2 linked regions of the Ammoniphilus sp. CFH 90114 genome follow. The protein of the gene in region 2 interacts with the protein of the main gene of each other region in a pairwise test. Links are inferred from orthologs where the notes say so. Each region holds a gene or a part of one and is shown on either strand. Other genes may lie near its edges.

Region 1 (2,747 bases), on a different replicon or contig from region 2:
ATATCCAATATGCGGATGTTCCTTGATGCACAGGAGGAAGGGCATGCCTGAAGGTAGGATTATTAAGGCATTAAGCGGCTATTATTACGTTTTGGATGGACAATCGATTTGGCAGTGCAGGGCTCGCGGCTTATTTAAGAAAAAGGGAATTACACCGTTAGTTGGCGATTGGGTGGAATATGATCAGGAAAGCAACGAGGAAGGATATATTCAATCTGTTGGAGAACGTACCACCGAACTGGTTCGTCCTCCAATAGCCAATGTGGATCAGGCTGTTTTGGTTTTTTCCCTAGCTCAACCTGCTATGAGTCATTTGTTATTGGATAAGTTCTTAGTGCATACGGAATCAGCAGGAGTTAGGTCCATTATTTGTCTTTCTAAGGCTGATCTTGCGGAAGATGAAATTGATGAGATTGAACAGTTATACCAGAGGATTGGATATGAAGTATTGGTGACGAGTAAGTACTCTGATCAAGGAATAGCGAAGCTAAGAGAAATGCTTCAAGGACATATTACGGTATTGGCTGGACAATCTGGTGTAGGAAAATCTACTCTATTGAACGCCTTGTTCCCTGGTTCCAACCTGCAAACAGGGGAAGTAAGTGAGCGGTTAAGAAGAGGAAAGCATACGACTAGACATGTAGAGTTAATTCCTGTGGAAGGAGGCTTCGTAGCAGATACTCCAGGTTTTAGCCAACTAGATTTCTTTGAAATCGAACCAGTTGATTTGAGCTATTATTACCTTGAGATGAAGCCTTATATTCCAGATTGCAAATTTCGAGGATGTACCCATCTAAGCGAACCTAAATGTGCGGTTAGGGAGGCACTCGAACTTGGGATGATCGCACCATCTCGCTACGAAAGCTATAAGCAATTCATTCAAGAAATCAAAGATAAAAAGCGGAGGTATTGAAAAATGATGGAACGACCAATTAAGATTGCCCCTTCCATTTTATCCGCTGACTTTGCTAAATTAGGAGAGGAAATTCGGGAGGTAGAAGCAGGAGGAGCAGACTACATTCATGTGGATGTGATGGATGGTCACTTTGTTCCTAATATTACGATAGGACCGCTAGTGGTACAAGCCATACGCCCTGTTACCAATCTGCCTTTAGATGTACATTTAATGATTGAAAGTCCCGATCGCTATATTCCTGAGTTCGCAAAGCAAGGCGCAGATATCATTACGGTTCACCAGGAAGCATGTACACATCTTCACCGCACCATTCATTTGATAAAGGATTATGGAGTAAAAGCAGGTGTTGTGCTTAATCCAGCTACTCCAATTGTGACCATCGAGTCTATACTTGAGGATCTCGATATGGTACTTCTGATGACGGTTAATCCAGGTTTTGGCGGACAAAAGTTTATTTCAAGTGTCCTCTCAAAGATCAAACAACTTCGTCAACAACTGGATGAGCGGGGACTTTACCATGTAGAGATCGAGGTGGATGGCGGAATCCAGGCAGAAACCGCTCGTTTAGCTGTAGAGGCAGGAGCGAATGTGCTAGTAGCTGGAAATGCCATCTATGGGCAAAAGGATCGCCGAGCTGCAATCCAAGCCATAAGAGGTTAAAAAAAACCCGTATCCCTTGTTAATTAATAGGGAACGGGTCTTTTTTAGGCTTTAAGAGGTTCTTTTTGCCAGAAGCCTTCATAAATTTCTGTTTTCTCTTCCTCATCTAACATCCGGAATCCGTGGGTTTCGAAGAAATGGCGCAGGTCGTTTTCTATATTATTCGCATAGATTGGTTTTTGAAGCAAATAGGATTCATATTTCAAAAACTCTAAGCAGCGAGTAGCATCAGGTAGAGCTTTGGGCAAAACATTCAATTCCGAGAGATCAATGTGACGATGATAGACTTGATAGTGTAACTCAAAATGATCATTGACGACGGTTACTAAACCATCTTTATTCGATGTGTATTGGCCCTGAATGGTTTTAATGAATTGCTTTATACGGCTTTTTTGAAAATATTGAGGAAAAATGACCATGTTTGAACGATGAATGGGTGGGGGGGTAAAGATTCCCGCTTGTCCCATGTTGAACCCTCCTTTATCCTTTAGTGCCTCTACGTTTGGAGGCTTGTAAGATACAAGCTCTTACTGTTAAGTTATGTGAGCACGTACCAGAATAGAACCGATAAATAGAAGCTAGATTATCTGGAAGGGTTACCTAATATTTTAGGAACATTTCTTGGTGAGTAGTGAATATACTTTACTAAATGTTAATGTTCATCAATCCGTTTGGGAGTCCACCCGGGGGTCATAAGATTCTTGATGAGGAATGGCTGACGTACGGTGAGTGAATTTTATAGGAGGTAAGGAGGGGCAGTCATGAAGTTTTATACAATCAAGCTTCCAAGATTTATAGGGGGAATGGTAAAGGCCATGTTAGGAGCCTTTAAGAAAAAATAGGATAAAAAAAAGCACCTGGAGTTAGGTGCTTTTTTTTATGAGTTGTTGACTCATCTATGAAAGCTTGGGAAGGACCCCCAAGTTTTCTAGTCTATGAATTAAACACGGGTTACTTTACCGGACTTAAGAGCCTTTGCACTTACATAAACGCGCTTTGGTTTACCATCAACCAAGATACGCACTTTTTGAACGTTAACTCCCCAAGAACGCTTAGATGCGCGATTGGAGTGGCTTCTTTTATTTCCAGTACTTGCTTTCTTACCAGTTACAAAACATACGCGTGCCATTTTTTCCACCTCCCTGATACAACACTATCAGTTAAAGAAATA
Region 2 (7,987 bases):
CTAGGGAAACCGCGTCATCTAAATCCTTTGCATCCGCCCCGTCAATCGTGACCATCACGCGATCACGAAGATCCCGTCGGTTTTGATTTTGCAATTCCTCTTCGGTGATCTCATCAGGAACGGATTCGGCTTGCTCCATAACATGGGCATCAAATCCCTCAGCCAGCTCGTACTTATGTATAATCGATAAAATATCGACGCCTGGGTCATTCTTGTGCCCAAGGATCTCTACGATTTTACCTTCAGGATTCGTGCGGCCATCATCCGAGTACTTCGTGATTTCTGCAATTACTTTATGCCCATCGACTGCTCCCATACTCATATTCTTGGGAATAAACATATCCTTGGACATGCGCTTATCATCGACAATCACAAACCCGTAATTCTTTTCATCCGAATACGTTCCAACAAAACGGTTGTTTGCTCGTTGAAGGATGCGAATAATTTCTCCTTCCACACGAGAACCACTCTTCACTTTCGGATTGGGGCGGCATAGCACAACATCTCCATTCAAAGCGCCGTTCATATCATGAGCGGAAATAAAGATATCTGGCTCTCCAGCCGTTTCTTGGATGACAAATCCAAAACCTTTAGCATGGCCTTGCAATTTTCCTTTAATGAGATTCATCCGTTCTGGAACCCCATAACGGTTTGAGCGGGTACGAATAATTTTTCCAGCCTCTTCTAGTGAATTTAGAAGTTTGACGAATTCCTTAAAATCAGCAGCCGATTCAACTTCAAAAGCTTCTTCAAGCTCTTGAACCGTCATCGGATGGTAGGCCTCTTCCCTCATAAATTCGATAACTCTTTGTTCTGTTACCACTTGCTTCACTCCTTTTTTTTCTATATTTAAAGTATGGACTAAAGGCTCCTTCACGGACAAAAAAAAGGGGTTATCTCCCCTCTACGCTCCAAGTTACCTCTTCAAAAAACTTCGCTACGTCCATAAATAACTGATGTCTGTCATGATCTAGTGTAATGATATGGCTAGAAAGAGGATAATGAATGAGTTTCTTATAGTTTGACCCAATTTCATCATAGATATAATCAGCACTTGCAGGATCAACCGTTTCATCTTGCCCGCTCTGGGCGATGAAAATAGGCGTCTTGATCTGAGGCAGCTCTCCTTTTACCTCTTCTATCAGCTGATACAGACTATATACCGAGGCGAGCGGTGTCTTTGAGTAAGGCACAAGGTACTTTTCAATGTGTGGCGCCTTTTTCTCTCGAGTGCCTGGTACGTAGGGGAGAATCCACTTCGCATAGCGAGCGTACTTCATCCTTGTATCCCGAACAACGATCGGTGAGCTCAAGGTCGCCATCGCCCGAAATTCATAACGCTGGGCAAGCTTCAAGGCGAGGATTCCTCCCATCGATAAACCAATAGCGTAAATCACTCGATTCCCAGAGGCTAGAAGCTGATGATATCCCTCCTCAGCAGAATAAAGCCATTCTCTCCAGGTTGTCTTTTTTAAGTGTTCGGGAGACGTCCCATGTCCAGCTAAAAGAGGAGCGGAAATCGCATATCCGCTCCCTCTAAAGAATTCAGCTACAGGCTTCATCTCCAAAGTGGTCCCGGTGAACCCATGCAGAAGCAAGATCCCTCGGCCGTTATGTCCTTTATGGTAAATAGATCGAACTTCAGACACGAATATCGGCTCCCTCCGGTTCCCTTGTGAGAAACTCCTCTACTAAGGAGACAACCTGATCGCTCTCGCAATCATGACAAAGAATATGCTTCGATTGTGGTAAAAAGTGAATTTCTTTGCTTGTGGATTGAATACTCTGGTAGATGTAATGAGCACTTCTTGGCTCAACTAAATCATCGCATTCCCCTTGAAGGATTAGAGTTGGTACGGTGACCTTCGCCAACTCGGGCTTCAGAACTTTTACCAACCGCCGAAAATGAACGACCGCGCGAACGGGGGTCGAGAGTGACTTTTGCATATAACGCTTCATCAGATCCTTAGAATCGGCTGTGAAATTTGACTTGATGGCTTCCGCCATATGAGAGAACATCTGACCTGGATTTATATAATAAACGCAGGCATTGAGGAGCACTAATTTTGTTACAGGATATTTAGTTGAAAGATAGGCGGCAATCATGCCTCCCATCGAAAAACCGACCACATAGACGACAGAGCATTCCTTGAGCAACAAACGAAGCTCTTCTTCTGCTTTCTGGATCCAGTCCTTCCATGTCACTTTCTTCATGTCTTCCTTAAGATGACCGTGTCCGGGTAACGTAGGCATCGAAATTTTCCATCCATGCTTTCTCAGATGATCAGCGAGTGGTTCAACTTCATAGGGGCTGCCCGTAAAGCCATGAAGAAGTAAACAACCTGTCATAATACCTCTCCTTACGTTCCATATGTGCCTTCAGATGGGGTAGGATTGTACCCACTTTTCTCAATATACCACAATTATCCTGCAATGTTACCTTACAATTTTGTAACAATGAGGCAGAAACCGACGAAACTTCCCTGAAATATAAGAAAAGGAAGCAACCCTAAGGCTACTCCCTTCCTCCTACTATTACACTGCACCTCTTGTAAAGAAAGCTACAGCGATGGATAAAACCATAAATCCGACAGCCAATACGATGGTAATCTTATTCAATACCGCGTCAATGCCTCTCGCTTTCTGCTTACCCATCATTTGTTCTGCTCCCCCTGCAATCGCACCGGATAAACCAGCACTCTTACCGGATTGAAGCAAGACAACAACAATTAATCCAATGCAAAAGATTACAAGTAAGACTTTAAGAAAGAATGCCATATCAGTACCTCCATACCTAACCCAATAAAGCCTAGGTTGTCCATTCTAAGTATACTAAAATAAACTTTACCATAAACCTAGAGGGGATACAAGGCTACGAACGGAGGGAGAGGAACAAAAAGGACAGTAAATTTTACCTCCTAAACTAACCCTTAAGGTTATAGAAGGACTTTCTTCCGCCATATTGGCTGACAGGTCCTAATTCATCCTCAATGCGAAGCAATTGGTTGTACTTCGCCACACGATCCGTACGAGAAGGTGCACCGGTCTTGATTTGTCCAGCATTCGTAGCTACTGCAATATCCGCAATCGTCGCATCTTCTGTTTCTCCAGAACGGTGAGAAATAACAGCCGTGTACCCTGCACGCTTCGCCATTTCGATTGCGTCGAAGGTTTCGGTCAATGTTCCGATTTGGTTTACTTTAATTAAGATAGAGTTGGCAGTAGAGCTTTCGATACCACGGGATAATCTTTCCGTGTTGGTTACAAACAAGTCGTCTCCAACAAGCTGTACTTTGGAACCGATACGATCCGTAAGCATCTTCCAACCATCCCAATCATCCTCGGACAAGCCATCCTCGATAGAAATGATAGGATACTTATCAGCAAGTGAAGCAAGATAATCAACCATCTCAGCTGTCGTCTTCGTGACTCCTTCACCTTCTAAGTGGTAAGATCCATCCTTATACATTTCGGTTGCTGCCACGTCAAGAGCAAGGAAGATATCTTTACCTGGCTCGTAGCCAGCTTGCTTCACAGCTTCTAGGATGGTGGTGATGGCTTCTTCATTGGAGCCTAGATTAGGTGCAAATCCACCTTCATCTCCAACCGCTGTATTTAAACCTTTTTCCTTCAGTACGGATTTCAGCTGGTGGAAGATCTCTGCGCCCATGCGAAGAGCTTGAGAGAAGCTCTCTGCACCCACTGGCATCACCATAAACTCTTGGATATCTACGTTATTATCCGCATGTTCTCCCCCATTTAAGATGTTCATCATCGGAACAGGAAGCTGCTTCGCGTTGAATCCGCCAAGGTAAACATAAAGAGGAACGTTTAATTCGTTAGCAGCAGCATGAGCAATCGCCATGGAAACACCAAGAATAGCATTGGCTCCTAATTTGCTCTTATTCGGCGTTCCATCCAAATCAATCATCAACTGATCGATTCCCACTTGATCTAGGGCGTCTAATCCAATAATTTCTGGGGCAATAATTTCATTTACGTTGTCAACCGCTTGAAGGACACCTTTACCTAAATAGCGAGACTTATCTCCATCACGAAGCTCAACCGCTTCATACGCCCCTGTAGAAGCACCGGATGGCACCATTGCACGGCCAAATGCACCTGATTCTAAATAGACTTCAACTTCAACCGTAGGGTTACCACGAGAATCCAATACCTCTCTAGCATAAACATCAGAAATAATTGTCATTATCTTTTCGCTCCTTTTAAGTTATGAATTAATATAGGGACTTTCCGGTCATTTCTTTCGGCTGTTCCACACCTAACAACTTCAGTATGGTTGGAGAAATGTCGGCTAGGACACCGTCTTTTCGAAGTTCTACACCATCTTTGGTAACAATGAATGGAACAGGATACGTACTATGGGATGTGATCGGATTTCCATTCGGATCCAGCATGAGATCGGCATTCCCATGGTCGGCCGTAATCAGGGCAACTCCCCCCTTCGCAAGGATGGCATCGACCACCATTCCCATGCAGCGGTCTACGGTTTCCACGGCTTGAATGGTCGGTTCCATTCTTCCGGAGTGACCTACCATGTCGCAGTTTGCGAAGTTGAGGATGACCACATCATGAATATCCTTATCTAATTCATGGATTAAGGCATCTGTAATCCCTTGTGCACTCATCTCTGGCTTCAGGTCATAGGTCGCAACATCCTTAGGGGAAGGGATAAGAACCCTGGTTTCTCCCTCGAATTCAGCTTCGCGACCCCCGCTAAAGAAAAACGTGACATGAGGGTACTTTTCCGTCTCAGCAATACGCAACTGTTTTAGCCCCTCTTGGCAAAGAACTTCTCCCAACGTATTGTCTAGATTCGTAGGCTTGTACGCTACAAACCCTTGAACCGATTCACTGAACTTCGTCAAACAGACGAAATAAAGATCCTTTGGTGCCTTCTCTCCGCGATCAAACCCGCGGAAATCCTCATTGGTAAACACCTGAGACAACTGGATGGCCCGGTCTGGGCGGAAGTTAAAGAAGATGACAGCATCTTCGTCTTCTACTAGCCCATTCGGCTGGCCTTGCTCGTCTGTAATAACAGTAGGCATGACAAATTCATCGAAGATGCTCTTCTCATGGGACTCTTGGACGGCACGAAGAGGATCCACATAGGCAGGTCCTTCTCCATACACCATAGCCCGGTAAGATTTCTCCGTACGCTCCCAGCGCTTGTCCCGATCCATCGCATAATAACGCCCTTGAACCGTAGCAAACTGTCCTACACCGAGTTCCTGCATTTTCATCTGGGCTTCCTGAACATAGCGAGTCGCACTATCTGGCGATACATCTCGTCCATCTAAGAAGGCATGTATGTATACTTTCTCGATCTGCTGTTTCTTCGCTAGCTCCAACAAGGCAAAGAGATGGCGAATATGGCTATGAACCCCGCCATCAGACAGGAGACCATAAAGGTGAAGCTTGGTGTCTTTTTCTTTCACATGACGCATCGCTCCAAGAAAAGTCTCATTCTCAAAGAAGTGACCTTCCCGAATTTCCTTCGTCACTCTGGTTAAATCCTGATACACCACTCTTCCAGCTCCCAGATTGAGATGCCCGACTTCGGAATTCCCCATCTGTCCTTCTGGCAATCCGACCGCTTCCCCACTGGCTTCCAGCAGGGTGTTCGGATACTTGTTCCAAAAACGGTCAAAGTTCGGCTTGTTTGCCTGGGCAACAGCGTTCCCATAGGTTTCTTTTCGCATAGCAAAGCCATCTAAAATGACTAAGGCAACAGGTTTGGGTCTATTCATCTTACTGCTCTGCTCCTTTCAATAAGGCAAGGAAGGAATCAGGCTGTAAGCTTGCACCGCCGACCAACGCACCGTCAATATCACTCTGCAACATAAAACCTGCAATATTATCAGGCTTCACGCTTCCACCATATTGGATTCGCACTTGATTTGCAATGTTCTGATCATATTGGTCAGCGATGAGTTGGCGGATAAAGCCAATAACCTCACCCGCCTCCTCGGCAGAAGAAGTCTTCCCCGTACCAATCGCCCAGATCGGTTCATAAGCAATAACCATGGTCACCATCTGCTCTGAGCTAACATCCTTCATGGCGGCTTCCATCTGCACCTTTACAACTTCCTTCGTCTGATTCGCTTCTCTTTGCTCCAAGTCTTCCCCTACACATACGATAGGAACGATTCCATGCTTCAAGGCAGCATGAAGGCGCTGATTGACCGTTTCATCCGTCTCTCCAAAATAAGCTCGACGTTCAGAATGGCCAATGATAGCATATTTTACGCCTAACTCTTGGAGCATTAAGGGACTGATCTCACCTGTAAAAGCTCCTTCCTCTGCCCAGTGAATGTTCTGGGCGCCAAGGGCAATGTTCTTACCAGAAAGAGCTTCAGATAACGCTGGCAGCATAGTATAAGGTGCACATATAATAGCTTCTACCCGGTCTCCCTGGACAGGCATAGCTTCTGCGAACTTCTTTGCCTCTGCGATCGTCTTGAACATTTTCCAGTTTCCTGCTAGGATTGGAATTCTCATGTCATCACCTATTTATCTTCCAGTACGGTAACTCCCGGAAGTTTCTTTCCTTCCATAAATTCTAATGAAGCTCCGCCACCCGTAGAGATATGGGACATCTTCTCTGCGACTCCTGCTTTCTCCACTGCAGCAACGGAATCACCGCCGCCAATAATGGTGGTTCCTTGTACATTCACCATCGCTTGGGCAATCGCCTCCGTACCCTTCATGAACGCCTCCATCTCGAATACGCCCATCGGCCCGTTCCAAACCACCGTCTTGGAATCGGCAACCACCTTCTGGTAGCGTTCTGCCGTCTCAGGTCCGATATCCAACGCTTGCCATCCTTCTGGAATCGCACTGACCGATACGGCTTGGGTGTTAGCATCGTTCGAGAACCGATCCGCGACAATACAATCGGTCGGAATGTAGAATTGAACGCCTTTTTCCTTTGCCTTTTGGATAAAGGAAGCAGCCAATTCTACCTTATCCTCTTCAAGTAGAGAAGCCCCAACGTCAAATCCTTGTGCCTTTATGAAGGTATTCGCTAACCCTCCACCAAGAATTAGGTTGTCCACTTTATCCAGCAGACTTTCAATTACGCCAATTTTATCCTTCACCTTCGCGCCGCCGATAATCGCGGTAAAAGGACGCTCCGGGTTGGAGAGGGCACCACCAAGAAATTCTAGTTCCTTTTCCATTAAAAATCCGGAAACGGCAGGTATGTAATGTCCAATACCTTCTGTAGAAGCGTGCGCACGGTGTGCCGCTCCGAACGCGTCATTCACGAATAAATCAGCAATCTCCGCAAACTGCTTCGCTAACTCGGGGTCATTCTTCTCTTCCCCTGACATAAAACGTACATTCTCTAACAAGAGGACGTCCCCATTTTGCATGGCTGTGACTTGAGATGCGACCGCCTCTCCCACCACTTCCTCCGTCTTGCTTACTGGACTTCCCAACAATTCAGATAGTCTCTGTGCTACAGCTGTCAGTCTCATTTCTTCAACGACTGTTCCCTTAGGTCGGCCCAAGTGACTAGCAAGAATAACCTTAGCACCTTGGTCCTTTAGGTATTGAATCGTGGGTACCGCGGCACGAATTCGAGTATCATCCGTGATAGTCCCCTCGCTCATTGGTACATTAAAATCCACACGACAAAAAACTCTCTTTCCCGCCACATCCACATCTCGAATTGTCTTTTTCTGCATGCTAGGGCCTCCTTTATCTTTCCTGAGGTCAATATATACCGAAAAGGGAGAAATCTAAATTCATTCTCCCTTTCTTAAACACGTTTATAATTTTACTTTTACAAACCCTTTTTGGCAATATAATCCGCTAAATCTACTACACGACAAGAATAACCCCATTCATTATCGTACCAAGAGACAACCTTGACCATGTTCCCCTCTAGTACCATAGTGGACAAAGCATCAATGCTAGAGGAATGTGGATCCCCGTTGTAATCAACGGAAACAAGTGG

What was found.
Region 1: the proteins of eno (region 2) and rpe interact in binary tests that used the Escherichia coli proteins (3 or more experiments, as listed by UniProt). The link is inferred for Ammoniphilus sp. CFH 90114 from one-to-one orthologs.

Annotation. Positions count from the first base shown.
Region 1 is NZ_SDLI01000001.1:429,996-432,742, forward strand. It holds rpe (ribulose-phosphate 3-epimerase), read left to right. Parts: upstream 1-919; coding sequence 920-1,576; downstream 1,577-2,747. Other genes in the region: pknB (Stk1 family PASTA domain-containing Ser/Thr kinase), read left to right, coding at 1-26; rsgA (ribosome small subunit-dependent GTPase A), read left to right, coding at 44-913; EIZ39_RS02270 (hypothetical protein), read right to left, coding at 1,621-2,043; spoVM (stage V sporulation protein SpoVM), read left to right, coding at 2,338-2,418; rpmB (50S ribosomal protein L28), read right to left, coding at 2,517-2,705. UniProt on the Escherichia coli protein: Catalyzes the reversible epimerization of D-ribulose 5-phosphate to D-xylulose 5-phosphate.
Region 2 is NZ_SDLI01000013.1:78,865-86,851, reverse strand. What follows is about bases 2,068-4,910. They hold eno (phosphopyruvate hydratase), read right to left. Parts: upstream 4,211-4,910; coding sequence 2,924-4,210; downstream 2,068-2,923. Other genes in these bases: gpmI (2,3-bisphosphoglycerate-independent phosphoglycerate mutase), read right to left, coding at 4,239-4,910; secG (preprotein translocase subunit SecG), read right to left, coding at 2,536-2,778; EIZ39_RS22085 (alpha/beta hydrolase), read right to left, coding at 2,068-2,349. Also shown: rnr (ribonuclease R), read right to left, coding at 1-823; EIZ39_RS22090 (alpha/beta hydrolase), read right to left, coding at 894-1,649; more of EIZ39_RS22085, read right to left, coding at 1,642-2,067; more of gpmI, read right to left, coding at 4,911-5,774; tpiA (triose-phosphate isomerase), read right to left, coding at 5,776-6,525; EIZ39_RS22060 (phosphoglycerate kinase), read right to left, coding at 6,534-7,715; gap (type I glyceraldehyde-3-phosphate dehydrogenase), read right to left, coding at 7,814-7,987. UniProt on the Escherichia coli protein: Catalyzes the reversible conversion of 2-phosphoglycerate (2-PG) into phosphoenolpyruvate (PEP). It is essential for the degradation of carbohydrates via glycolysis.